2 linked regions of the Methyloterricola oryzae genome follow. The protein of the gene in region 2 binds, or shares a complex with, the protein of the main gene of each other region. Links are inferred from orthologs where the notes say so. Each region holds a gene or a part of one and is shown on either strand. Other genes may lie near its edges.

Region 1 (11,844 bases), on a different replicon or contig from region 2:
AGCCCATCATGCGGGTCGAAGTGGTGACTCCCGAGGATTATATGGGGGACGTGGTGGGTGATATCAACCGCCGTCGTGGGCTCATACAAGGGATGGACGATGCGCCGTCGGGCAAGATCATCCGCTGTGAGGTTCCCTTGTCGGAGATGTTCGGTTACGCCACCGACCTCAGGTCGGCGACGCAGGGCCGCGCGACCTACAGTATGCAGTTTGAGAAATATGCGGAAGCGCCATCGAATGTCGCTGATGCCATCATCAAGAAAGTGTTTTGAAGCAGATTAACTCACCCAGATCATCGAGGTAATTAGCCGTGTCAAAAGAGAAATTTTCGCGCACCAAGCCGCATGTGAACGTCGGCACGATCGGTCACGTCGACCACGGCAAGACCACGCTGACGGCGGCTCTGACCAAGATCGGTGCGGAGCGCTTCGGTGGTGAGTTCAAGGCGTACGATCAGATCGACGCGGCACCGGAAGAGCGCGAGCGCGGCATCACCATTGCTACCGCCCATGTGGAATACGAGTCCCCGAGCCGTCACTACGCTCACGTGGACTGCCCGGGTCACGCCGACTACGTGAAGAACATGATCACCGGCGCCGCGCAGATGGATGGCGCGATCTTGGTCTGTTCCGCTGCTGACGGCCCCATGCCGCAGACCCGCGAGCACATCCTGTTGGCCCGTCAGGTGGGCGTGCCCTACATCGTCGTGTTCCTGAACAAGGCCGACATGGTGGACGACGCCGAGCTGATCGAGCTGGTGGAAATGGAAATCCGCGAACTGCTCAGCACCTACAACTTCCCGGGCGACGACACCCCGATCGTCATCGGTTCCGCGCTGAAGGCGCTGGAAGGTGATCAGAGCGACATCGGTGTGCCGGCTATCCACAAGCTGGTGCAGGCGCTGGACGATTACATCCCGCTGCCCGAGCGTCCGGTGGATCTGCCGTTCCTGATGCCCATCGAAGACGTGTTCTCCATCTCCGGTCGTGGCACCGTGGTGACCGGCCGTATCGAGCGCGGCAAAGTCAAAGTGGGCGAGGAAGTCGAGATCGTGGGCATCAAGGCCACCGTCAAGACCACCTGCACCGGCGTTGAAATGTTCCGCAAGCTGCTGGACGAAGGTCAGGCTGGGGACAACGTGGGCGTGCTGCTGCGCGGCACCAAGCGCGAGGACGTGGAGCGTGGTCAGGTTTTGGCGAAGCCGGGTTCCATCACTCCGCACACCCATTTCGAAGCGGAAATCTACGTGCTGTCCAAGGAAGAAGGCGGTCGTCACACGCCGTTCTTCAATGGCTACCGCCCGCAGTTCTACTTCCGCACCACCGACGTGACCGGTTCCGTCGAGTTGCCGGAAGGTGTGGAGATGGTGATGCCGGGCGACAACATCAAGATCACGGTGAAGCTGATCGCGCCCATCGCCATGGAAGAAGGTCTGCGTTTCGCGGTCCGCGAAGGTGGTCGCACCGTGGGTGCCGGCGTCGTTTCCAAGGTTATCGAGTAATAGATCATGTCCAAGCAAAGAATCAGAATCCGTCTGAAAGCATTCGACCATCGCTTGATCGACCAGTCCGCGACGGAAATCGTGGAGACTGCGAAGCGCACCGGTGCGCAGGTGCTCGGGCCGATCCCATTGCCGACCAAGAAAGAGCGCTTCACGGTGCTGGTTTCGCCGCACGTCAACAAGGATGCCCGCGACCAGTACGAATTGCGCACCCACAAGCGCCTGATGGACATCATCGAGCCCACCGACAAGACAGTGGATGCGCTCATGAAGCTTGATCTTGCCGCCGGCGTGGATGTGCAGATCAAACTGAACTAAAAACGAAAAAGCTTCCTGGAGTTTAGCGATGGCAATTGGTCTGGTAGGCCGCAAATGCGGCATGACCCGAATTTTCACCGAGGATGGGTCGGCGATACCGGTATCCGTGGTGCACGTGGACCCGAACCGGGTCGTGCAGGTCAAGACCGTCGAGACCGACGGTTACCGCGCGGTGCAGGTCACCTCGGGCAGCAAGAAGCGCTCCCGTCTTTCTAAGCCCATGGCCGGCCACTATGCAAAGGGTGCTGTCGAGGCCGGGCGTGGATTGTGGGAGTTCCGTCTCGAAGAGAGCGATAGCGCGGAGTACGCGGTGGGTAGCGAACTGGGCGTGGACCAGTTCGAGGAAGGCCAGTACGTGGATGTGCGCGGCTTCACCATCGGCAAGGGCTTCGCCGGCGTGATCAAGCGCCATAACTTCCGGACCCAGGATGCGACCCACGGTAACTCGTTGTCCCATCGCGCGCCGGGTTCCATTGGTCAGAACCAGACCCCGGGCCGCGTGTTCAAGGGCAAGAAAATGGCTGGCCATATGGGCGCCGAATTCAAGACCGTACAGAGCCTGAAAGTGGCGGCCGTCGACAAGGAGCGTTCCTTGTTGATGATCAGGGGCGCCATCCCGGGCCCCAAGGGCGGCGACGTGGTCGTCAAGCCCGCAGTGAAGAAGTAACAGGTAAGAACCATGACTCTACAGATACCGGTGTTAAAAAACGGACGCAGCGAAGAGCCGGTCGCAGTCTCCGAAGCTGTTTTCGGGCAGAACTTCAATGAGCCGCTGGTGCATCAGATGGTTGTGGCTTATCTGGCAGCGGGACGTGCCGGAACCAAGGGGCAGAAGAGCCGCGCCGATGTCAGTGGCGGCGGTGCCAAGCCGTGGCGTCAGAAGGGCGGTGGCCGCGCCCGTGCCGGCACCACCCGTGGTCCGCTGTGGCGTACCGGTGGCGTCACCTTCGCCGCGAGCAACCGCTCTTACAAGCAGAAGCTGAACAAGAAGATGTACCGCGCGGGCATGCGCTCGATTTTCTCCGAGTTGCTGCGTCAGGATCGCCTGCTGGTGACCGACGACGTGTTCCCCGGTGCGCCCAAGACCAAGGAACTGGTCGGGAAGCTGAAAGCCCTTGGGGCGGAGAGTGCGCTGATCATTACCGACGCGCTGAACTCCGACCTGTGCCTGGCGGCGCGCAACCTGCCTGGCGTCGAGGTGTGCACCGCGGATTCCGTTAACCCGGTCTCCCTGGTTCACAGCGAGAAGGTGATCGTGACGACGCAGGCTGTCAAGAATATCGAGGTAAAACTGGGATGAAGCAGCAGGAACTCATGCGGATATTGCAGGCACCGGTGATCTCCGAAAAGAGTACCGTGGCCTCCGAGCAGAACAAGCAGTTTGTGTTCCGGGTGAAGAAATCGGCCAACAAGGAACAAATCAAGCGTGCCGTAGAACTGATGTTCAATGTGCAGGTGGACTCTGTGCATGTGCTCAACGTGAAAGGCAAGGTCAAGCGCTTTGGTCGCTTCATGGGTGCGCGCTCGGACTGGAAGAAGGCCTACGTTAAGCTGAAGCCCGGTTTCGACATCGAGCTGTCGGCGGCTTGATCGGTTGAGTTGTTAAAGCTCTGAAGACGGCCGAAGAATTTACTGCGGAAACACTACCATGGCTCTTATCAAATCCAAACCTACATCGGCGGGCGCGCGATTCGTCATCCGGGTAAAAACCGAGGGTCTGCACAAGGGTAAGCCTTTTGCTGGTCTGCTGGAGAAGAAATCCAAGAACTCCGGCCGTAACAACCAAGGCCGCGTTACGACGCGCCACAAAGGTGGCGGTCACAAACAGCACTACCGTGTCGTCGATTTCAAGCGAGACAAGATCGATGTGCCGGGTCGCGTCGAGCGGATCGAGTATGATCCAAACCGCACCGCGCATATTGCCTTGGTCGTGTACAAGGACGGCGAGCGCCGCTACATGATCGCCCCTAAGGGTATGGCGGCGGGTCAGGAAGTGATCTCCGGCGAGTTCGCACCGATCAAGACAGGCAACTGCCTGCCCCTGCGCAACATCCCAGTGGGTTCTTTGATCCATTGTCTGGAATTGAAGCCCGGCAAGGGTGCACAGCTGGCACGCAGCGCCGGCGCGTCGGTTCAGTTGGTGGCTAAAGAGGGAGCCTATGCCACGGTGCGGCTGCGCTCCAGTGAGATGCGCAAGGTTCTGATCGACTGCAAAGCGGTCATCGGAGAGGTATCCAATGCCGAGCACAACCTGATCTCGTTGGGCAAGGCCGGCGCGAAACGCTGGCGCGGTGTGCGTCCGACCGTCCGCGGTGTGGCCATGAACCCGGTGGATCATCCGCACGGTGGCGGTGAAGGCCGCACCTCCGGTGGCCGTCATCCGGTATCGCCCTGGGGCACCCCGACCAAGGGTTACAAGACTCGCAACAACAAGCGCACCGACGACATGATCGTCCGTAAGCGCAAGTAACGATCAAGACAAGAGGTATCACCTGTGCCACGTTCAATTAATAAAGGCCCGTTCATTGATCATCAGCTCTTGAAGAAAGTGCTGGACGCTGCTGAATCCGGCGTGAAGCGCCCGATTAAGACCTGGTCGCGGCGCTCCATGGTGATACCCGAGATGATTGGCATGACTCTCGCCGTACACAACGGCAAGCAGCATGTGCCGGTCCTGGTGTCCGACAACATGGTGGGTCACAAGCTCGGCGAGTTCGCCCCGACCCGCACCTACAAGGGTCACCAGGCGGACAAGAAATCTAAATAACGTGGTTTGGTGAATACGATGGAAACCTCAGCGAAGCTCAGCAACGCTCGCGTCTCAGCGCAAAAGTGCAGACTGGTGGCAGACCAGATCCGCGGTATGGACGTAGCAAAGGCGATCGATTTATTAACGTTCAGCACGAAGAAGTCTGCGAAATTGGTGAAGAAGGTTCTCGAATCTGCCATTGCCAATGCTGAGCACAACGACGGGGCTGACGTCGACGAACTGCACGTTTCATCGGTGTTCGTGAATGAAGGCCCGACCATGAAACGCATGAAAGCACGTGCCAAGGGCCGCGGCAATCGCATCGAAAAGCGCACTTGCCACATCACCGTCAAAGTTTCCGAGCAGAAATAAGGTTCTTTATCATGGGACAGAAAGTACATCCTACCGGCATCAGGCTGGGATACATCAAAGACTGGACTTCGCGCTGGTATGCCAGCAGCCAGAACTATCCCGAGTTCCTGCATAAAGACCTGAAGGTTCGCGAGTTTCTGAAGAAGAAGCTGGGCCACGCGTCCATCAGCCGCATTCAGATCAATCGCCCGGCCAACAACGCGCATATCACCATCCACACGGCGCGCCCGGGACTGGTCATCGGCAAGAAGGGTGAAGACATCGATGCCCTGCGCCGCGAGATCGCCGGCATGATCGGTGTTCCGGTTCAGCTGAATGTGGAGGAGATCCGCAAGCCCGAACTGGATGCGCAGCTGGTTGCCGAAGGCGTCGCTCAGCAGTTGGAAAAGCGCATCATGTTCCGCCGCGCCATGAAGCGTGCCGTGCAGAACACACTGCGCCTGGGAGCAGAGGGTATCAAGATCAACGTGGCTGGCCGTTTGAACGGTGCTGAAATTGCCCGCACCGAATGGTATCGCGAGGGCCGGGTGCCGTTGCACACCTTCCGTGCCGACATCGATTACGGTTTCGCCGAAGCTCGCACTACCTATGGCGTGATCGGCGTCAAGGTGTGGATCTTCAAGGGCGAAATCTTCGACATGGCCGAAACCAAGGGTGCCACCCCTGCTGAAGCGTAAGGTGAATCACAATGTTGCAGCCAAAGAGAACCAAATACAGAAAGCAGATGAAGGGCGACAACCGCGGTCTCGCCCAGTCGGGAAGCAAGGTGAGCTTCGGTGAGTTCGGCTTGAAAGCCGTCGACCGCGGCCGTATCACCGCACGGCAGATTGAAGCGGCGCGTCGAACGATTTCCCGTCACGTCAAGCGCGGCGGCAAAATCTGGATCCGCATCTTCCCGGACAAGCCCATTTCAAAGAAGCCTTTGGAAGTTCGTATGGGTAGCGGCAAAGGTAGTGTAGAATACTGGGTTGCTCAGATTAAGCCGGGCACCATGCTCTATGAACTGGATGGTGTGAGCGAAGAGCTGGCACGTGAGGCATTCAGGCTGGCGGCCGCGAAACTACCCGTTAAGACAACGTTCTCCCATCGTACGGTAATGTAATGAAAGCCCAAGAACTTAGACAGAAGACTGTGCAGGAGCTGAAGGAAGCTCAGTTGGCCCTTTATCGTGAACAGTTCAATCTGCACATGCAAAAGGCCACCGGGCAGTTGTCCAAGCCTGACCAGATCAGAAAGGTCCGCCGCGACATCGCGCGCATCAACACCATCATTTCTGAGAAGGGTTAACTGTCATGAGTGAAAACGAAAAGGTACGGACGATCACCGGGCGGGTCGTCAGCAACAAGATGAACAAAAGCATTTCCGTGGAAGTGGAGCGCCTGGTTCCGCATCCGGTTTACGGGAAATACATCAAGCGTAGCACCAAGCTGATGGCACACGACGAGAACAACGAGTGCCAGGAAGGCGATCTGGTCGAGATCACGTCCTGTCGCCCGCTATCCAAGAACAAGGTCTGGATGCTGCACAAGATCGTCGAGAAGGCGAGATAGCGCCGGTCGCCCTGAATATTGCGAATAGCGAGGAACCCACATGATTCAAATGCAGACGACCCTGGACGTCGCAGATAACAGCGGTGCCCGGAAAGTGATGTGCATCAAGGTGCTGGGCGGCTCCCATCGCCGCTATGCGAACATCGGCGACATCATCAAGGTGAGCGTGAAGGACGCCATCCCCCGCGGCCGCGTCAAGAAAGGCGAGGTATACAACGCGGTGGTGGTGCGTACCCGTAAGGGCGTGCGCCGTCCGGACGGCTCCCTGATCCGCTTCGACGGCAATGCCGCCGTGATCCTGAACAATCAGCACCAGCCACTGGGCACACGTATTTTCGGGCCGGTGACACGCGAGCTGCGCTCCGAGAAGTTCATGAAGATCATCTCGTTGGCGCCGGAAGTACTGTAAGGCAAGGTTATTAAGATGCGTAAGATCAAGAAAGGCGACCAGGTCGTCGTACTGACCGGTAAAGACAAGGGCAAGCGCGGCACCGTGCTCTCTTTCGATGGCGAGGATCGTTTGGTGGTCGAGGGTGTGAACTTGGTGCGTAAGCACCAGAAGCCAAATCCCAATCGCGGCATCAACGGCGGCATCGTGGAAAAGTCCATGTCCATTCACGTGTCCAACGTGGCGCTGTTCAATCCGGGTACCAACAAGCCGGATCGGGTGGGTTTCCGCCTGCTCGCCGACGGCCGTAAGGTTCGCTTCTTCAAGGCGACCAACGAAGTCGTCGACCTCTAACGTAGTAAGAAGTCTCCAACCATGGCCAGATTGCAACAGATTTACAAAGAGCAGATCGTCCCTGAGCTGGTGAAGCGGTTCAATTACGCTTCGGTGATGCAGGTGCCTAAGATTCAGAAAATCACCTTGAACATGGGCGTGGGCGAAGCGGTCGCGGACAAGAAGATTCTGCAGAATGCCGTTGAGGACATGCAGAAGATCTCCGGGCAGAAGCCCGTGATCACCTTCGCGCGGAAGTCCATCGCCGGCTTCAAGATTCGCGAGGGCATGCCCATCGGCTGCAAGGTAACCTTGCGCCGGGACACGATGTACGAGTTCCTGGATCGCTTGATCACCATCGCCATTCCGCGTATCCGTGACTTCCGCGGCCTAAACCCGCGGGCCTTTGATGGCCGTGGCAGCTATTCCATGGGCGTCCGTGAGCAGATCATCTTTCCCGAGATCGATTACGACAAGATCGATGCGCTGCGCGGCATGGACATCACGATAACCACCAGCGCGAAGACCGACGATGAGGCGCGCGCGCTGTTGGAGCAGTTCAAATTTCCGTTCAGGACCTGAGGAAGTCTCATGGCAAAGAAATCGATGATCGCGCGGGAACTGAAGCGCAAGAAACTGGCCGACAAGCTTTACCAGCGCCGTCAGGAGCTGAAGGCCGCCGTGAAGAATCCGAACCTGAGCGACGACGATCGTTTCGAGGCAGGCATGAAGCTGCAGAAGTTGCCGCGTGACTCAGCCCCTTCGCGTGGCCGGAACCGCTGCAACCTGACCGGCCGTCCGCACGGCTACTACCGCAAGTTCGGCCTGGGTCGCAACAAGTTGCGCGAGTCGGTGATGCGGGGCGACGTGCCCGGCGTGGTTAAGGCGAGCTGGTGATTTTCCGGCTTACCGGGAATTTCTAAATACCGTTACATCCTAGATTTGAGAGAGACCAAGTATGAGCATGAGCGATCCGTTGGCGGATATGTTTAGCCGGATCATGAATGGGCAAGCCGCGGGTAAGAAGGACGTTACCCTGCCTTCATCGAAGGTAAAGGTCGCGATCTGCAAGGTGCTCAAGGAGGAAGGCTATATCGAGGATTACCATGTGGCCCAGGAGGCCGGTAAGACCGATCTGACCGTCTCCCTCAAGTACTTCAAGGGTGTGCCGGTCATTGAGTATCTGAGCAGGGTGAGCAAGCCTGGGCGTCGCATCTACAAGCCGAAGGAGGACCTTCCGTCCGTACTCGGGGGCTTGGGCGTGGCGATTGTCTCCACGTCGAAGGGAGTCATGACGGACAAGAATGCTCGTGAACAGGGGCACGGTGGTGAAGTGCTGTGCCTGGTCTCCTAAGGTTCAAGAGAAGGGCTTATTTCAATGTCGAGAGTAGCTAAGAATCCCATCAACCTGCCGAAAGGCGTCGAGGTGAAGCTCGAGGGCCGTCGCCTGACCGTGAAAGGCGGGAAAGGGACCCTGGTTGGTGACCTGCATCCAAATGTGTCGGTCGATGTCGCTGAAGGTGTCATCACCGTTAAGTCGGATCCCACTAACAAGACGGTCAACGCCCTGGCCGGGACCACCCGAGCCAATATCAACAACATGGTCGTCGGCGTCAGCGCCGGCTACGAGCGCAAGCTGACCATGGTGGGCGTCGGTTACCGCGCCGCAGTCAAGGGTAACGTGCTGAGCCTGTCTTTGGGCTTTTCACACCCGGTTGACTTCGCAGCGCCGGAAGGCATCACTCTGGAGACGCCGACCCAGACCGAGATTCTGGTGAAGGGCTGCAACAAGCAGGTGGTCGGCCAGGTAGCCGCCAATATCCGCGCGTATCGTCCGCCGGAGCCTTACAAAGGAAAAGGAATCCGCTATTCCGACGAAGAGATCATCAGAAAAGAAGCGAAGAAGAAGTAAGGTACGGCAATGGACAAGAAAGCATCACGACTCAAAAGAGCGGCCAAGACGCGGCACATTATCCGCGAGAACGGCATCCATCGCCTTACCGTGCACCGGACTCCGCGCCACATTTACGCCCAGGTGTTCTCTAGCGACGGTGCGCAAGTGCTGGCTGCCGCGTCCACGCTGCAGGCTGATGTCAAGGCCAGTGTGTCGGGCACAGGCAATGTCGATGCGGCGAAAGCCGTTGGCAAGATCATTGCCGAGCGGGCCCTGGCAGCCGGCATTTCCAGCGTGGCGTTCGATCGCTCCGGCTTCAAGTACCATGGGCGCGTGAAGGCCCTGGCGGATGCGGCGCGCGAAGCGGGACTGAGTTTCTAGAGGATTACAATGGCAAACATTTCTGCACAGAACAGCAACACCGACGGCCTCCAGGAGAAACTCGTGGCGGTGCGCCGCGTCGCCAAGGTGGTCAAGGGCGGCCGGCAATTCGGCTTCACGGCGTTGACGGTGGTTGGCGACGGCAATGGCCGCGTGGGTTATGGCCTCTGCAAGGCTCGCGAAGTGCCGGTTGCAATCCAGAAGTCCATGGAGCAAGCCCGCAAAAACATGCGCCAGGTGCATCTGAACGGTGACACCCTGCACTACTCCATCATGGCGAGCACCGGAGCGGCCAAGGTCTACATGCAACCGGCGTCGGAAGGTACGGGCATCATCGCGGGTGGCGCCATGCGCGCTGTATTCGAGGTGGTCGGCGTGCATAACGTGCTGGCCAAGTGCATCGGCACCAACAATCCAATCAACGTGGTGCGCGCAACGATCAAGGGTCTCACCGAAATCCGCGATCCCAAGTTCATCGCGGCCAAGCGCGGCAAGAGCGCCGGCGAATTGACGGGGCAGGGCAAATGAGCGAAAAGCGACTGAAAGTTACCCAGATCAAAAGCAAGTTCGGGCGTCTGGAATCGCACCGCCAGTGTCTGGCTGGTCTTGGCATCCGCCGCATGCACCATACGGTGACGGTGGCTGATACGCCGTCGATCCGCGGGATGATTGCCAAAGTCTCGTATCTGTTGAAGATTGAGGAAGTTTGAATATGTTTCTCAACACCATAGCACCTGGCGAAGGTAGCAAGAAGAAACGTAAGCGCGTCGGACGCGGCATTGGCTCGACCCTGGGCAAGACCTGCGGTCGTGGCCACAAGGGCCAGCATGCCCGCGCTGGCGGCTTTCACAAGGTCGGATTCGAAGGCGGCCAGATGCCGCTGCAGCGCCGACTGCCCAAGGTGGGTTTTCGCTCACGTAAGAAGGCTTTTGTAAGCGAAGTGCGCCTATCGGAAATTGAGAAGCTGTCTTCCGAGGTGGTGGACTTGGCGGTGCTGAAGGCAGCCAATCTCGTCGCTGCGCAGGTCAAGAAGGTTAAGGTGATCGACTCTGGCGAGTTGACGCGGGCTGTTACGTTGAAAGGGATTCTGGCCACCAAGGGTGCGCGTGCAGTCATCGAAAAGAACGGCGGCAAAGTCGAGGCTTAAGTGAACACTACGACGTCGGCGCTCTCTGACAGATTCGGACGATTGACGGAGCTGCGGCAGCGGCTCCTTTTCGTCCTTGGGGCTTTGTTCGTATACCGTGTCGGTGCACACATTCCCATTCCGGGTGTGGACCCCAAGGCCCTGGCCAGCATGTTCCAGCAGCAGGGCGGCGGCATCCTGGACATGGTGAACATGTTCTCGGGTGGCGCGCTGAAGCGCCTGAGTATCTTTGCCCTAGGAATCATGCCGTATATTTCCGCGTCCATCATCCTGCAGTTGATGGCAGTGGTCATTCCGACCCTGGAACAGATCAAGAAGGAAGGCGAGTCGGGGCGCAAGAAGATCAACCAGTACACCCGCTACGCTACCGTCGTGTTGGCGAGCTTTCAGGCGGTCGGTGTATCCATGGCCCTGCAGAACCAGACGGCCTCGGGAATCCCGGTGGTGACCAACCCCGGTTTCCACTTCGTCTTTGTGACTGCGATCTCGTTGGTGGCCGGCACGATCTTCCTGATGTGGCTGGGTGAACAGGTCACCGAGCGCGGAATCGGCAATGGCATTTCCATCATCATCTTCTCAGGTATCGTCGCAGGCCTGCCGACCGCCATTGGTGGGACCTTGGAGCTGGCTCGTACCGGTGAGATGGGCACGTTCAGCATCATTGCCCTGTTCGCCATCGCTATTGGCGTGACGGCGGTGGTCGTCTTTGTCGAGCGTGGGCAGCGCCGCATCACCATCAATTATGCGAAGCGCCAAGAGGGCCGGCGCATGTACGCCGCTCACAAGAGCTTCCTGCCGTTGAAGCTGAATATGTCGGGCGTGATCCCGCCGATCTTTGCGTCCAGCATCATCCTCTTTCCGGCCACGATTGCCGGCTGGTTTGGCAATTCGGAAAGCCTGGGCTGGTTGCAGGACATAGCCACGACGCTGTCTCCCGGTCAGCCTCTGTATGTTCTCTGCTATGCGGCAGCGATCGTGTTCTTCTGCTTCTTCTACGCCGCTCTGGTTTTCAATTCGAATGAAACGGCGGAGAACCTGAAGAAGTCCGGAGCCTTCATTCCTGGGGTTAGGCCAGGGCAGCAGACCGCCAGCTATATCGATGGGGTAATGACCCGGTTGACCATGGCAGGCTCCATTTACATTACCTTGGTCTGCCTGTTGCCGGAGTTTCTGATCGTATACTGGAATGTGCCGTTCTACTTCGGCGGTAC
Region 2 (13,131 bases):
AACTGCTGGACCTCCCGAACCAGCGCCTCTTGGACTATCTTTTAGGTAACACCAGTCCAGACGAGGGGCCGGCCCGGCACATCGTTGACTACATCCGCCGTCAGCCTCCGGCTTGAGCCGGTCAGCTCCACCACCCTCACGACGACCCTAGCCCTGGCACATGGATTGGCGGCCGCCGCCATTGTGTGCACGCCTTGGCCGTACTGGGCTCAATCAATCTGCCTTTTGGCGATTCTGACGGGTGCCGTCCTGGGCGCCCGGACATTCTTGCGGGAGAACGGGGTGAAAGCACTGTGCATGCTCAAAGATGCCTCCTGGCGGCTCACGCTGCGCGATGGCAGCGAGTGGCGTGGAACCTTGAACGGCGATAGTCTGGTGAACCCCTGGCTGTGCCTGCTCATCCTTGACGGTGCGGCCGGAAGGCGGCGGGTACTGATCCTCCGTGACAGCCTGGATCGGAACAGCTTTCGCCGGCTGCGGGTGGGCCTCAGAGTCCACTCTGCGCCAGGCCGCGCGGCAGCCCTAGCCAAAGGAAGGTAGCGGAATGCGCGGCGTCTGGCTGGCCATCCTGTTCCTGCTAGTCAATGCATGGGGCATGATGGCCTGCGCTAATTCCAAGTTGGACGTGGTGCTCCTGTTGGACAACTCTGCCAGCATGCTGACCTCGGACCCGGACAACCTGAGGCTGGATGCGGTCCGTGGTTTCATGGCGCTGTTGCGCGAAGACGACCGCCTCGCGGTATTCACTTTCGGCGAACGTGTCAAACCCATCAGCGATTTCGTGCTCTTGGATGCCAAGACGCGCTTGCGCCTCGAAGCGCGCGTCGTGCAGGAGATGACCCCCAGCGCGGCCTACACCAATCTGCACGCCCCCCTGGCGCAGGCCCTGGACCAGTTGGCTGGCCGGCGCCCCGACGCTGTGCCCATGGTTGTGCTGTTTACTGATGGACGCATGGATATGGGCGACGTGAGGACCGATGAGCGCCTGACGCGAGAACTCGTCGAGCACGTGCTGCCGCGCTACCGCGCCGGCGGAGCGCGCATTTACGGACTGGCCTTCTCCGATGGGTCCGACCGCGGCCTGCTGGATACGCTGGCTCTCAATACCGGCGGTTTCTCCCACAGTGCGCAGCGGCCTCAGGATGTCTGGCGGGCCTTCGGCAATTTGTTCGAGAATATCAAGAAGCCGGACCGCTTGCCCGTGCGGGACGGCCGCTTTCTGGTGGATGCCAGCGTCAAGGAATTCAAGCTGCTTTCCGGTTCGCGCGGCGCGGAATCCCTTGTCCTGCGCTCACCCAGCGGCCGCAGCACCGTAAACCCGCCGGCGGAGCACGGCAACCCGGTGCTGACGGTACGCAGCCCCGAAGCCGGCGAGTGGCAGATATCCAACGCCGCTGGGGATGACACGGTGGTCGCCGAAAGCAGCATCGATCTGGCTACGGATCTGCCCGACTACGTCGCCGCGGGGCGCCTTCCGAGACCACTGAAGTTGTGGGCAGAGGAGGAAGGCCCGGCCGGCGCGCTGAACCTGTCCCGCATGTCCCTGCATTGGTGGCCGGAGCAGGACCCGCAGGCGCGGCGCGTGGTCCCTCTTCAGCGGGTGGGCAGTCAGGGACCTTTTACCGGCCAGATGCCGGTGCTCGGCCTTGGAACCTACAGCCTCGAATTGGACGCGGAAGGGCCGTCCTTTCGTCGCAGCAAGCGCATTAGCTTGCGCGTGGTGTCCGATTCGACACCCATTCCGGCGGTCGCGGCACAGGTGCCAACGCCGCGGCCGTCACTCTCGCGGCCAGAACCGAGCCCGCCTGTTACCCCGAGGGAAGCGGTGCAGACGGATTTCTTCGGATTGTTCAGAATCGAGGACCAGGCCGCCTGGACGACGTTGCGCAGCATCTTTTGGACTAATCTGGTGCTGTGCGTGGTCATCGGCGTCGTCCTCATATGGCGCCGCTGGCGCCGCACGCGGGAGGGGCATTGAGTACAGGAGTCGGGTCGTCTTGATCTCGGTACATCCATATCTTTTTTTCGGCCTGTTGGACCTGGCGGCGGTATTGCTGGCAGCTTGCGGCTTTCTATTGTGGAAATGGCGCCAGCAATCCAACCGGCTGAAGCTGATTGATACCCACTGGGCCGAAGCGCGTGCCGCGATGGAAGCGGCGATTGCCGCTCTGCATGGGGCCGGCAACGAGCGCCGCATCGCCAGCTACCGGGCCATGCAGCACCTGTTTGATCCCGATCCCTGCACCGGGAGTGGGGCCTGGAAGACGTGTTCCAACGCCGTGGTGGCCTTGGTATCTGACCTGGAGGCTGAATTGAAGCGCGCCTCGGATGAGCTGAGGCGGCTCAGCCTGGAAGGTGACGACGAGCCCAAGCCGGGGCGCGAGGGAACCGCGCGGCTGGGTCAGGATGGCATGCCGTCGGCCCATGACGAGTTCGAGCGCGAGTCCTGGCGAGGACTTGGCGACATGGAAAAGCTGGTGGACGATCAGCATAGGCAATTGCGGGAACTGGCCCGATACCGGGGCGCCGTCTCGGATCTTTCCGAGCGCTTGGGTAGGGTCAATCTGGCCAACCAGAAACTGCTGGAGTACCTGCGCAGTGTCTGTTCCGACGATAGATACCGCTTCCTGCAGCAGATGGTCGACAAGTTCCAGCATGGCGGGCAGGAGTTGGATAGCGTGGTGCTTGAACTGGAGAAGGAAAAGCAGCATCTGGAGCCACGGATCGCCTTGCTGTCCGAGCAGAACGAGCATTTGCAGGCCACCTTGAAGCAGCAGCGCAGGCAGTTGGAAAGGGCCTTGCAGGACAAGGCTGATCTCAAGGCGACCGTAGACGAGCAGGAAAAGCGCATTGCCATGCGCAACAAATCCTACGACCGCCTGCACAAGAAATTCGACGCTCTCAGGCGCGAATACCTGACTTTGTATGAACTGGCTACCAAGGGCGGCAAGAGCATCCGCAGTTCGTCCGGATTGTGAGTGGTTCGGGTTGTCCGATAGAGCCCAAGCGAGTATGTCATGAACACGATCGATCTCACTCAACTGGCCGCGGAGCCTGATCTTGCCAAACCGACCCCGCTTTTTGCCGCCGGCACCCATGCGATTTACTGGCTCGGCATCAGCGAGCGGGCCGCGTTTCGCTGCAACAGCTTTATGGTGGTCGACACGGATGAAGTCCTGCTGATCGACCCGGGCAGCCGCGCCCATTTCGCGGAAACCAAGGCGCGCGTCGCACAAATCGTCGCGCCGGAGCAGGTGACCGGCATCGTGCTTTGTCATCAGGACCCCGACGTGGCCGCATCGCTGCCAGACTGGCTTGAGGTCAACCCCAGGCTCAAGGTCTACACCAGCCTGCGTGCCAATGCGTTGCTGCCATTCTATGGCGCCAGCGGCTATGACTTTGTCGACGTGTGGGTGGAAAAAAAGCTGAAACTGCCGAGCGGCGGGGAACTGCATTTTCTGCCAGCCCCCTTCCTGCACTTCGCCGGGGCAGTCGCGACCTACGATAGCGCTTCGGGTTTCCTGTTTTCCGGCGATATCTTTGCCGCGGTCAGCACCGACTGGCGCCTAGTGGTGGACGAGTTCGTCAGCCATTCCATCAAAATGGACATGTTCCATATCGACTACATGGCGTCCAATGTGGCCGCCCGGGGCTTCGTGCGTTCACTGGAGCCCTACGAAATCAAAGCTATCCTGCCCCAGCACGGCTCCATCATTCCGCAGCAGTTCGTCGCCGATGCGATCGAATACCTGGAAGAACTGGAGTGCGGCACGGACGTCTTGTATCCGGATCTGAACTACTGAGTTCCCTCTCCCTCAAAGGGGCGCGGCCGCCTGGTTTCTCAGGCTGCTGCGCCCTGTTCCGCGTTGCCTCGCGCGCCCAATTTGTTGTGAAAGCCGACGGGCCTTCTGGGTTACAATAACGCATCCATTCAGTTCACAGCAGGTAGGTTATGTTTAGCAGGGGTATGGAAATCGCCGGATTCGACGACGAGTTGTGGGCGGCGATCCAGAACGAGGAAAGACGCCAGGAGGAGCATATCGAGCTGATCGCTTCGGAGAACTATGCCAGTCCGCGCGTCCTCCAGGCTCAGGGCACGGTGCTGACCAACAAATATGCCGAAGGCTATCCGGCGAAGCGCTATTACGGCGGCTGCGAGAATGTCGACGTGGTGGAGGATCTCGCCATCCAGCGCGCCAAGGAACTGTTCGGGGCGGATTATGCCAACGTGCAGCCGCACTCCGGTTCCCAGGCCAATGCCGCCGTCTACATGGCCCTGCTCAACCCGGGCGACACGGTGCTGGGCATGAGCCTGGCCCATGGCGGCCATCTGACCCACGGCGCCAAAGTCAACTTCTCCGGCAAGATCTATAACGCCGTGCAGTACGGCCTGAACACCGCGACCGGCGAAATCGACTACGAGCAGGTGGAGGCGCTGGCCCGCGAGCACAAACCCAAGATGATCGTGGCCGGCTTCTCGGCTTACTCGAGGGTGGTGGATTGGGCGCGTTTCCGTCGCATCGCCGACGAGATCGGGGCTTACCTCATGGTCGACATGGCGCACGTGGCGGGCCTGGTGGCGGCGGGCGTGTATCCCAACCCGGTGCAGATCGCCGATGTCACCACCACCACCACCCACAAGACACTGCGCGGCCCGCGCGGCGGCCTGATCCTGGCGAAGGCGAACCCAGAGCTGGAGAAGAAGTTCAACTCCCTGGTGTTTCCGGGCATCCAGGGCGGTCCCCTGATGCATGTGATCGCCGCCAAGGCGGTGGCCCTCAAGGAAGCACTGCAGCCGGAGTTCAAGGCCTATCAGCAAGCCGTGGTGGAGAATGCCCAGGCCATGGCCGAAGCCTTCGTGGCCCGCGGCTACAAGATCGTCTCCGGCGGCACCGACAACCATCTGTTCCTGGTGGATCTGATAGAGAAGGGCATCACCGGCAAGCTGGCGGACGAGAAACTGGGCCTGGCCTACATCACCGTCAACAAGAACGCGGTGCCCAACGATCCTCAGTCTCCCTTCGTCACCAGCGGCATCCGCATTGGCACGCCCGCCGTCACCACGCGCGGCTTCGGCAAGGCTGAGTGCGTGACCTTGGCGGGCTGGATTTGCGATGTGCTGGACGACCCCGAGAACGAGGCGGTGATCGAGCGCGTGCGCAACGAGGTGATGGCCATCTGCCGCAAGTTCCCGGTCTATCCGGACTGAGCCGGTTGACATTCCGAGGCGCCGAGCCGAAGCATGCGCTGTCCTTTCTGTGGAGCCCAGGATACGCGGGTGATAGACTCGCGCCTGTCCCAGGAGGGCGATCAGGTCCGGCGAAGGCGCGAATGCAGCGAATGCCGCGAGCGTTTCACCACCTATGAATCAGCGGAACTGAATCTGCCGCGTGTGGTGAAGAGCAATGGCAGCCGAGAGCCGTTCCGCGAGGAGAAGCTCAGGGCAGGCATGCTCAGGGCTCTGGAGAAGCGCCCGGTGGGCAGCGACCGCATCGAAGCCGCCATCAATCACATCAAGAAGCGCCTGCTGGCGCGGGGTGAACGCGAAGTGCCGTCGCGCCTGCTGGGGGAAAACGTCATGCACGAATTGGCCGCCCTGGACGACGTGGCCTATGTGCGTTTCGCCTCGGTGTACCGGAGTTTCCAGGACGTCAACGAGTTCCGGGAAGTGATCGAGCACCTGGAGCGCCAGCCCAGCGCGGACGACACCAAGGACCAGACGGACCTGTTCGAGGGGTGAGATTCTCCGGGGCGTCCATGATGGATCAGGTTTGCCGCGCGCGGCGATGAGCCGGATGAATGAGTTTTCGGCCGACGATGCCGCTTTTATGGCGCGCGCGTTGCAGTTAGCGGAGCGTGGCCTTTGGACCACCCATCCCAACCCGCGGGTCGGCTGCGTTTTGGTGCGCGACGGCGCGGTTGTCGGGGAAGGCTGGCATGAGCGCGCGGGCGGGCCCCATGCCGAGGTCATGGCGCTGCGCATGGCAGGCGAGGGCGCCCGCGGCAGCACCGCCTATGTGACCCTGGAGCCCTGCTGTCACCATGGCCGCACACCGCCCTGCAGCGAGGCCCTGGTTGCGGCGGGGATAACGCGCGTGGTGGCGGCCATGGAAGACCCCAACCCCCTGGTTGCGGGCAAAGGCCTGGCGACGCTGCGGGATGCCGGTCTGGCCGCATCCTCAGGGCTCATGGGAACCGCGGCCGAGGCCTTGAACCGCGGTTTCTGCCAGCGCATGCGCAGCGGCCGGCCATTCCTGTTCAGCAAACTGGCCATGAGCCTGGATGGCCGCACCGCCCTGGCCTCCGGCGAAAGCCGCTGGATCACGGGGGCGGCGGCGCGGCAAGAGGTGCATCGGCTCAGGGCCGCCAGTTCCGCCGTCCTGACCGGCATCGGCACGGCCCTGGCGGACGATCCGGCCTTGACCGTGCGGTTGCCGGGGATAGAGGTGGAGCGCCAGCCCGCGCGGGTTTTGGTGGATTCCAGCCTGCGCTTGCCGACCACGGCACAGATGCTGCTCCAACCGGGCCAGACCGTGTTGATTGCCGCAGAAAGCGCTGATGCCGCGCGCGCCGACGCCTTGCGGGCGGCCGGTGCCGAGGTCCTCCTCCTGCCGGCTGATGCGTCCTGCCGGGTGGATTTCGCACATCTGCCTACCGCGCTGGGGCGTCTCGGTTACAACGAGGTCATGGTGGAGGCGGGGCCCACCCTGAATGGCGCCCTGCTCAAGGCCGGCCTGGTGGATGAATGGATCGTCTACCTGGCGCCGCTGGTGCTGGGTGACGAAGGGCGCGGCTTGTTCCATCTGCCGGGCATCGAGCGCATGACCGACCGCATCGATCTGCGCCTGATTGAATCGCGCCAGGTGGGGCAAGATTTGCGGCTGCGCTTCGGGCGCGTCGGTTAACCTTAATCACGGCGCGCCTGGTACGGCGGCCTTGGCAAATTCAAGCTCAAACAGCGAGGACCATGTTCACAGGCATCATTCAGGCGGTGGGACGCATCGCCCAGTTGGATACGCGCGGCGGCGACTGCCGGCTGAGCATCGAGACAGGCAAGTTGCCCTTGGCGGATGCGGCATTGGGTGACAGTATCGCCGTTAGCGGGGTCTGTCTCACCGCCGTGGAACTGGGCGCGCAGCATTTCTGCGCCGATGTCTCCCGCGAAACCCTGAGCCGCACGACCTTGGGCGGGCTATCCCGCGGCCAGGCGGTGAACCTGGAATTGGCCCTGACGCCTACCGCGCGCCTGGGCGGCCATATTGTCAGCGGGCATGTGGATGGCGTGGGTGAAGTGGTCGAGCGTCGCGCCGACGCGCGCTCCGTGCGCTTTGTCATCGACGCCCCGGCCAGTCTCGCCAAGTACATTGCGGAGAAGGGATCGATCTGCGTGGATGGCGTGAGCCTGACGGTCAACGGGGTCGATGGTGCGCGCTTCGACCTCAACATCGTGCCCCACACCCTGGCGGAAACCACCCTGGACGAATTCGTGCCGGGGCGCAAGGTGAACCTGGAAGTCGATGTCCTGGCCCGCTATCTGGAGCGGCTGATGCTGGGGGACAAGGCGGCCCTGCCGACGGGCGGCGTCACCGGAGAACTGCTGGCCCAGGCTGGCTTCATGGGAAAGAGCGGGACATGAACACCATCGCCGAGATCATCGAGGACCTGCGCCATGGCAAGATGGTGGTCATCACCGACGACGAGGACCGGGAGAACGAGGGCGATCTGGTGATGGCGGCCTCCCACTGCCGGGCGGAGGACGTTAATTTCATGGCGCGTTACGGGCGCGGGCTGATCTGCCTGACCTTGACCCGCGAGCGCTGCCAGCAACTGCGCCTGCCCTTGATGGTGAACGAGAACCGCACGCCCCATTCCACCAATTTCACAGTGTCCATTGAGGCGGCTTCCGGCGTTACCACCGGCATTTCCGCGGCCGACCGGGCGCGCACCATTCAGTGCGCGGTGGCGCCCAACGCGAAGCCCGACGATCTGGTGCAGCCGGGACACGTGTTCCCCCTCATGGCCCAGCCCGGCGGCGTGCTCAACCGCGCCGGACACACCGAGGCGGGCTGCGACCTGGCGCGGCTGGCGGGCACGGAACCCGCGGCCGTGATCGTCGAGATCCTCAACGACGATGGTTCCATGGCCCGCCGGCCGGACCTCGAGGCGTTTGCGGTGAAACATGGCCTCAAGATTGGCACCATCGCCGACCTGATCCACTACCGCATTCAGAACGAGAAGACCGTGGAGCGCATCTGTTCCTGCGATTTCCCCACGGACTACGGCAATTTTCGCCTGCACGCCTACCAGGATCAGATCGACAACAAGCTGCACCTGGCCCTGACCATGGGCAAGGTTTCCGGCGACGAGCCGGTGCTGGTGCGCGTGCACGGCAAGAACCTGCTGTTCGACATGTTCGGCGCCCGCCGCGACGACAGTGCGCTGCCTTTGCGCCTGGCCATGAAGAAGATCGCCGACGAGGGCCGGGGCGTGCTGGTGGTGATCCGCAAGGAAGAAGACACCAAATCCCTGGTGGAACGCATCCATCAATACAGCATGGAGGACCACGGGGTTCCCCTGCCCAATTCCGACGAGGGCGGCGACGACTGGCGCACCACCGGCACCGGGGCGCAGATCCTGGCGGACCTCGGCGTGCGCAAGCTGCGGGTGATGGGCGCGCCGAAGAAATACCTGGGCCTTTCCGGCTACGACATCGAAGTCGTCGAATACGTATCCTGCGAATAATCAAGAGAGTACATAATGTCCGAGATCAAGACCTACGAGGGTGGCATGGTGGTGGAAGGCGCGCGCTTCTGCCTGGTGGCTTCCCGTTTCAACAGCTTCATCGTCGACCATCTGGTGGAAGGCGCCATCGACGCGTTGGTGCGTCACGGCGCAAAGCGTGAAGACATTCATTTGGTGAAGACGCCGGGTGCCTACGAACTGCCGCTGGCGGTCCAGCAGGTGGCGGCCAGCCAGCGCTACGATGCCATCGTCGCCCTGGGCGCCGTGATCCGCGGCTCGACCCCGCACTTCGATTACGTGGCGGGTGAATGTGTCAAAGGCATCAGTTCCATCTCACTGAAGCACGAGATTCCGGTGGCCTTCGGTGTGTTGACCGTCGACAGCATCGAACAGGCGGTCGAACGCGCCGGCACCAAGGCGGGCAACAAGGGTGCGGAAGCCGCCCTGTCTGCGGTGGAAATGGTCAACCTGCTGCGCGGACTGAAACAGGCATGAGCCAGCCTCGAAGCCTGGCGCGCCGCAGCGCGGTCCAGGCACTTTATCAATGGCAAGTGGCCAAGATCGATCTGTCCGAGATCGAGCGCCAGTTCTTGGAGGAGCATGGCCTGGGCAATGCCGAGGTGGAATTCTTTCAGGAGTTGTTGCACGGGGTGCCGGCCAAGCTGGACGAGATCGATGCGGCCCTCGGCGAATTCATCGATCGCCGGATCGGCGAGATCGACCCGGTGGAGCGCGCAGTGCTGCGCATCGGTACCTACGAATTGATGTTCCGGCCCGACATCCCCTACCGGGTGGTGATCAACGAATGCATCACCCTGGCCAAGGCTTTTGGCGCGGCCCAGGGACACAAGTACGTGAACGGCATTCTTGACAAGATTGCCCACGCCAAGCGTTCTGTCGAGGTGGCCGCCGATCGCGCGCGGCGCAAGTAGCGGCATTTCCAAGCTTTACCGCTGGCACCATTACGCACGCACCCGACATGCCGCTCGGCGAGTTCCAGCTGATCGAACGCTACTTTAGCGCCGCGGGTGCGGGGCGCTCCGATGTCATGCTCGGCGTGGGCGATGACTGCGCGGTGTTGAGGCCCAGGCCCGGGTTGGAATTGGCCGTGACGGTGGATACCCTGGTGGCGGGCGTTCATTTCCTGCCTGACGTGGAGCCTGCCAGCCTGGGTCACAAAGCCTTGGCGGTGAACCTCAGCGATCTGGCCGCCATGGGCGCAGAGCCGGCCTGGGTGACGCTGGCGATCACCTTGCCACAGGCCGACGAAGCCTGGCTGACAAGTTTTGCGGAAGGCTTCCACCGTCTGGCGCGCCAGCACGGCGTGCAATTGGTGGGCGGCGATACCACCCGCGGACCCCTTTCGGTGACCGTCCAGGCGATGGGCTACGTGCCGCAGGACGACGGATTGCGCCGATCCGCAGCCCGTCCTGGCGACGGCATCTATGTGACCGGTGGGCTCGGCTCCGCCGGACTTGCTCTCAAGGCCCTGCTCGGAGATGAGGTCCCGGCGTCGCCCTCCGACCACGAACGTTTGCTCAGGCCGCAGCCGCGGGTGACGGAAGGGCTCGCGCTGCGGGGCCTGGCCCATGCCTGCATCGATATTTCCGACGGCCTGGCGGCCGATCTGGGCCATATCCTTGAGCAATCCGGCGTGGGTGCGTGCATCGATTGCAAATCGTTGCCACTGTCCGAGTCGGTTCACCATTACGTGGAACAGAGCGGGGACTGGATGCTGCCGCTTTGCGCCGGGGATGACTACGAACTCTGCTTCACGCTGCAGGCCGGGCGGGAACGGGAACTCGCAGCGCGGTTCGAAGGCTTGGACTGTCGCTTGTCTAGAATCGGTCGCATCGAAGCGGAGCCCGGCCTGCGCGTGCTCCGCGGCGGGCGGGTCGAGAGCCTACGCGCCGCCGGCTACCAGCATTTTTGAACCGCACATGTCCACCCATCACAAGCGAAGCCGGATTCCCGCCGCCAAAGTGCTTCGTAGCCCTGCGTGTTTTCTCGCCTTTGGCTTCGGGGCAGGACTGGCGCCCGTCGCCCCTGGAACCTTTGGCACCCTGGTCGCCATACCGACTTACCTGGCTGCCTCGACCCTGCCGCTTCCGGCCTATCTCGGTCTGACCGTGGCACTCTTCGCCGCCGGCATCTGGATTTGTGCCGAGTGCGAGCGGGTGCTGGAGGTGCAGGACCATTCCGGCATCGTCTGGGACGAAATCGTCGGCTTCTTGGTAACCATGATCGCCGTGCCGGCCTCACTCCAATCGATACTGGCGGGCTTCCTGTTGTTCCGCCTGTTCGACGTCTGGAAGCCCTGGCCGGTGCGCTATTTCGACCGTTCCGTACACGGCGGCTTGGGGATCATGCTGGACGACCTGCTGGCGGGCGTGTATGCCTCGTTGGCGCTGACCGGCCTGATTCGGCTGGGCCTGATCTGAGCGAGCGGCAGCCCGGTCAGTTGCGGAAAAGCCGACTTACCTGTTGCGTTCCGGCATCAAACCCGGTAAAATTCTCATCACAGTCGCGGGGTGGAGCAGTCTGGTAGCTCGTCGGGCTCATAACCCGAAGGTCGTAGGTTCAAATCCTGCCCCCGCTACCAATAAAATCAGAAGCTTACAGGTATTCGCTTGTAGGCTTTTTTGTTTTTCGGGGACTTATGTAAGCGTTTTGTAACCGCATTCGGTACAGGAGAGGATCGATGCGTGCCATTGCCTTAGTCATCGTTTTCGCATCTGCGAATTGTCAGTCAGCGACAAGCTACACCTACCAAGTTCTCGACTTATGGGACGGTCAGACCAACCTGACCTCCATCAACAATTCTGGTCAGATCACCGGTTACCTAAACCGAGGACTGAAGTCGCATGGCATCGTTTACTTCAATGCTTCTTACGAGCGGTTCGATGTGCCGTCCTTTACCTTTCCCGGCACTAGTTCAACGGTAGCGAACGGCATAAACGATCAGAGGTACATTGTCGGTCAGTTTTCCGACGGCCGGGGTGATCATGCAATTGTTCGTGATCCCGTCTCTCAAGATTTCACCCCGATAGATTTACCCGCAGGCGGCTCGCTCCCCACGTTCACCAGGGCTGGAGACATCAATAATTTGGGCGTCATCGTTGGCAGTTTCACTGATGCTGGGCAGGTTCAGAGAGGTTTCAGTCGTGACGCCGGGACAGTGGACGTTGTGAGCTTTCCTGGCCCTAACGTCATAGGCACGGAACTGCACGACATAAATGACCAAGGAACATCGGTTGGTCGGTTCTTTGATGGTGTGAGTCATACAGCGCATGGCTTTATCTTGAGCAATGGCCAGTTTGATCAGTTCGATGTGCCAATCGCTGGGACCTGTAGCACCGGACTATTTGGAATAAACAACCTTGGGCAAATGGTCGGCGATTACGCAATTGCCAAAGGGTATGGCGGCTTAGGTGGTTTTGTGTATGACAACGGCACTTTGACGACCATCAGCGTGCCGGGGTTTGAATTTACGACGCCTTTCGGGATCAACGATCAGGGCGTGATTGGTGGGCGTGTCGAATTACGGTGGGGGATTGCCTGGAGTTGACACTAGATCGCTTGGCTTCATTGCGACGCCAATAACTCCGGTCCCCATACCTTCAATAGGTCCACTCTGATTCTTTTGTGTTAGCTGCGCTGGGGATTTTCTTTCGCTCGGGGCGTTACAGACGCTCCGCTTAAACTTACCGCATTACTTGTGTCCCCGCTTTCGGAATGCAGTCTCCTTACTGCATCCGTGAGCATTTCCCGGTTGCGTTCACGATTGAGCGTACAACCGCACCGCCTTGGAAATAGAGGTACATGTCGGCATAGCCCTTGATTGTGGCGCGTCTAGCCAAGCCAAACCGCTTGATTAGCTTGAGCAAGGAATAATTGCCCATGATGGTCGCGCTACTAAGGGTCAGTTACTTCAAATGCTGCTTGATATTGCGCGTCGTTGTCGGGGTACAGGTAGAGCTTCTGTGGATGTAGTAGTAGCCCGGAATCAAGAATGAATTAATTTTATTATCAACAAGATATGTCCCGTTAGCGTTCAATGTGGCTTCAAAGGACTGTTTGACCGTCGTGCGCGTAGTGGCGCTGGCTACAGTCGTTATTTTGGATTTAGTCTGACAGGTCCAAAGGTCGGCTCGTGCGTCCATAGAAAGCGCACAAATCAAAGGAACCAAAAATCTAGTCTTCATTCGATCCCAACCAGAATTTTGACAGAGGCCCTCTGGCCGGACAGAGATCGCCCCGCGGGCGAGGTCCGCCGGCTGGCTTTGGAGCACTTGAAGGCGCTTGAGGCCAAGATGGCGGAGCTGCGGGCCATGGCCGGCACACTTAGCCAGTTGATTGAACTGTGCCAGGGCGATGACCGTCCTGCAT

What was found.
Region 1: the proteins of nusB (region 2) and rpsJ are in contact, whole or in part, in a solved structure (PDB 3D3B), measured with the Escherichia coli proteins. The link is inferred for Methyloterricola oryzae from one-to-one orthologs.

What each region holds. Positions count from the first base shown.
Region 1 is NZ_JYNS01000010.1:85,072-96,915, reverse strand. Bases 397-3,163 are described here. They hold rpsJ (30S ribosomal protein S10), read left to right. Parts: upstream 397-1,507; coding sequence 1,508-1,819; downstream 1,820-3,163. Other genes in these bases: rplW (50S ribosomal protein L23), read left to right, coding at 3,116-3,163; rplD (50S ribosomal protein L4), read left to right, coding at 2,499-3,119; rplC (50S ribosomal protein L3), read left to right, coding at 1,848-2,486; tuf (elongation factor Tu), read left to right, coding at 397-1,501. Outside these bases: fusA (elongation factor G), read left to right, coding at 1-272; more of tuf, read left to right, coding at 311-396; more of rplW, read left to right, coding at 3,164-3,409; rplB (50S ribosomal protein L2), read left to right, coding at 3,468-4,289; rpsS (30S ribosomal protein S19), read left to right, coding at 4,314-4,586; rplV (50S ribosomal protein L22), read left to right, coding at 4,605-4,940; rpsC (30S ribosomal protein S3), read left to right, coding at 4,952-5,617; rplP (50S ribosomal protein L16), read left to right, coding at 5,629-6,042; rpmC (50S ribosomal protein L29), read left to right, coding at 6,042-6,227; rpsQ (30S ribosomal protein S17), read left to right, coding at 6,233-6,490; rplN (50S ribosomal protein L14), read left to right, coding at 6,531-6,899; rplX (50S ribosomal protein L24), read left to right, coding at 6,915-7,232; rplE (50S ribosomal protein L5), read left to right, coding at 7,254-7,793; rpsN (30S ribosomal protein S14), read left to right, coding at 7,803-8,108; rpsH (30S ribosomal protein S8), read left to right, coding at 8,170-8,565; rplF (50S ribosomal protein L6), read left to right, coding at 8,590-9,123; and 5 more genes. UniProt on the Escherichia coli protein: Involved in the binding of tRNA to the ribosomes. Part of the processive rRNA transcription and antitermination complex (rrnTAC). The complex forms an RNA-chaperone ring around the RNA exit tunnel of RNA polymerase (RNAP).
Region 2 is NZ_JYNS01000014.1:89,978-103,108, forward strand. What follows is about bases 8,123-10,953. They hold nusB (transcription antitermination factor NusB), read left to right. Parts: upstream 8,123-9,233; coding sequence 9,234-9,674; downstream 9,675-10,953. Other genes in these bases: ribBA (bifunctional 3,4-dihydroxy-2-butanone-4-phosphate synthase/GTP cyclohydrolase II), read left to right, coding at 8,123-8,742; ribH (6,7-dimethyl-8-ribityllumazine synthase), read left to right, coding at 8,758-9,237; thiL (thiamine-phosphate kinase), read left to right, coding at 9,722-10,675; EK23_RS16605 (phosphatidylglycerophosphatase A family protein), read left to right, coding at 10,683-10,953. In the rest of the region: EK23_RS16540 (FAD assembly factor SdhE), read left to right, coding at 1-116; EK23_RS16545 (protein YgfX), read left to right, coding at 85-540; EK23_RS16550 (VWA domain-containing protein), read left to right, coding at 545-1,978; EK23_RS16555 (hypothetical protein), read left to right, coding at 1,998-2,978; EK23_RS16560 (oxygen-binding di-iron domain-containing protein), read left to right, coding at 3,018-3,803; glyA (serine hydroxymethyltransferase), read left to right, coding at 3,953-5,209; transcriptional regulator NrdR, read left to right, coding at 5,243-5,740; bifunctional diaminohydroxyphosphoribosylaminopyrimidine deaminase/5-amino-6-(5-phosphoribosylamino)uracil reductase RibD, read left to right, coding at 5,796-6,905; EK23_RS16580 (riboflavin synthase), read left to right, coding at 6,968-7,636; more of ribBA, read left to right, coding at 7,633-8,122; more of EK23_RS16605, read left to right, coding at 10,954-11,183; EK23_RS16615 (hypothetical protein), read left to right, coding at 11,444-12,310; EK23_RS24735 (MerR family DNA-binding protein), read left to right, coding at 12,966-13,131. UniProt on the Escherichia coli protein: Part of the processive rRNA transcription and antitermination complex (rrnTAC). The complex forms an RNA-chaperone ring around the RNA exit tunnel of RNA polymerase (RNAP).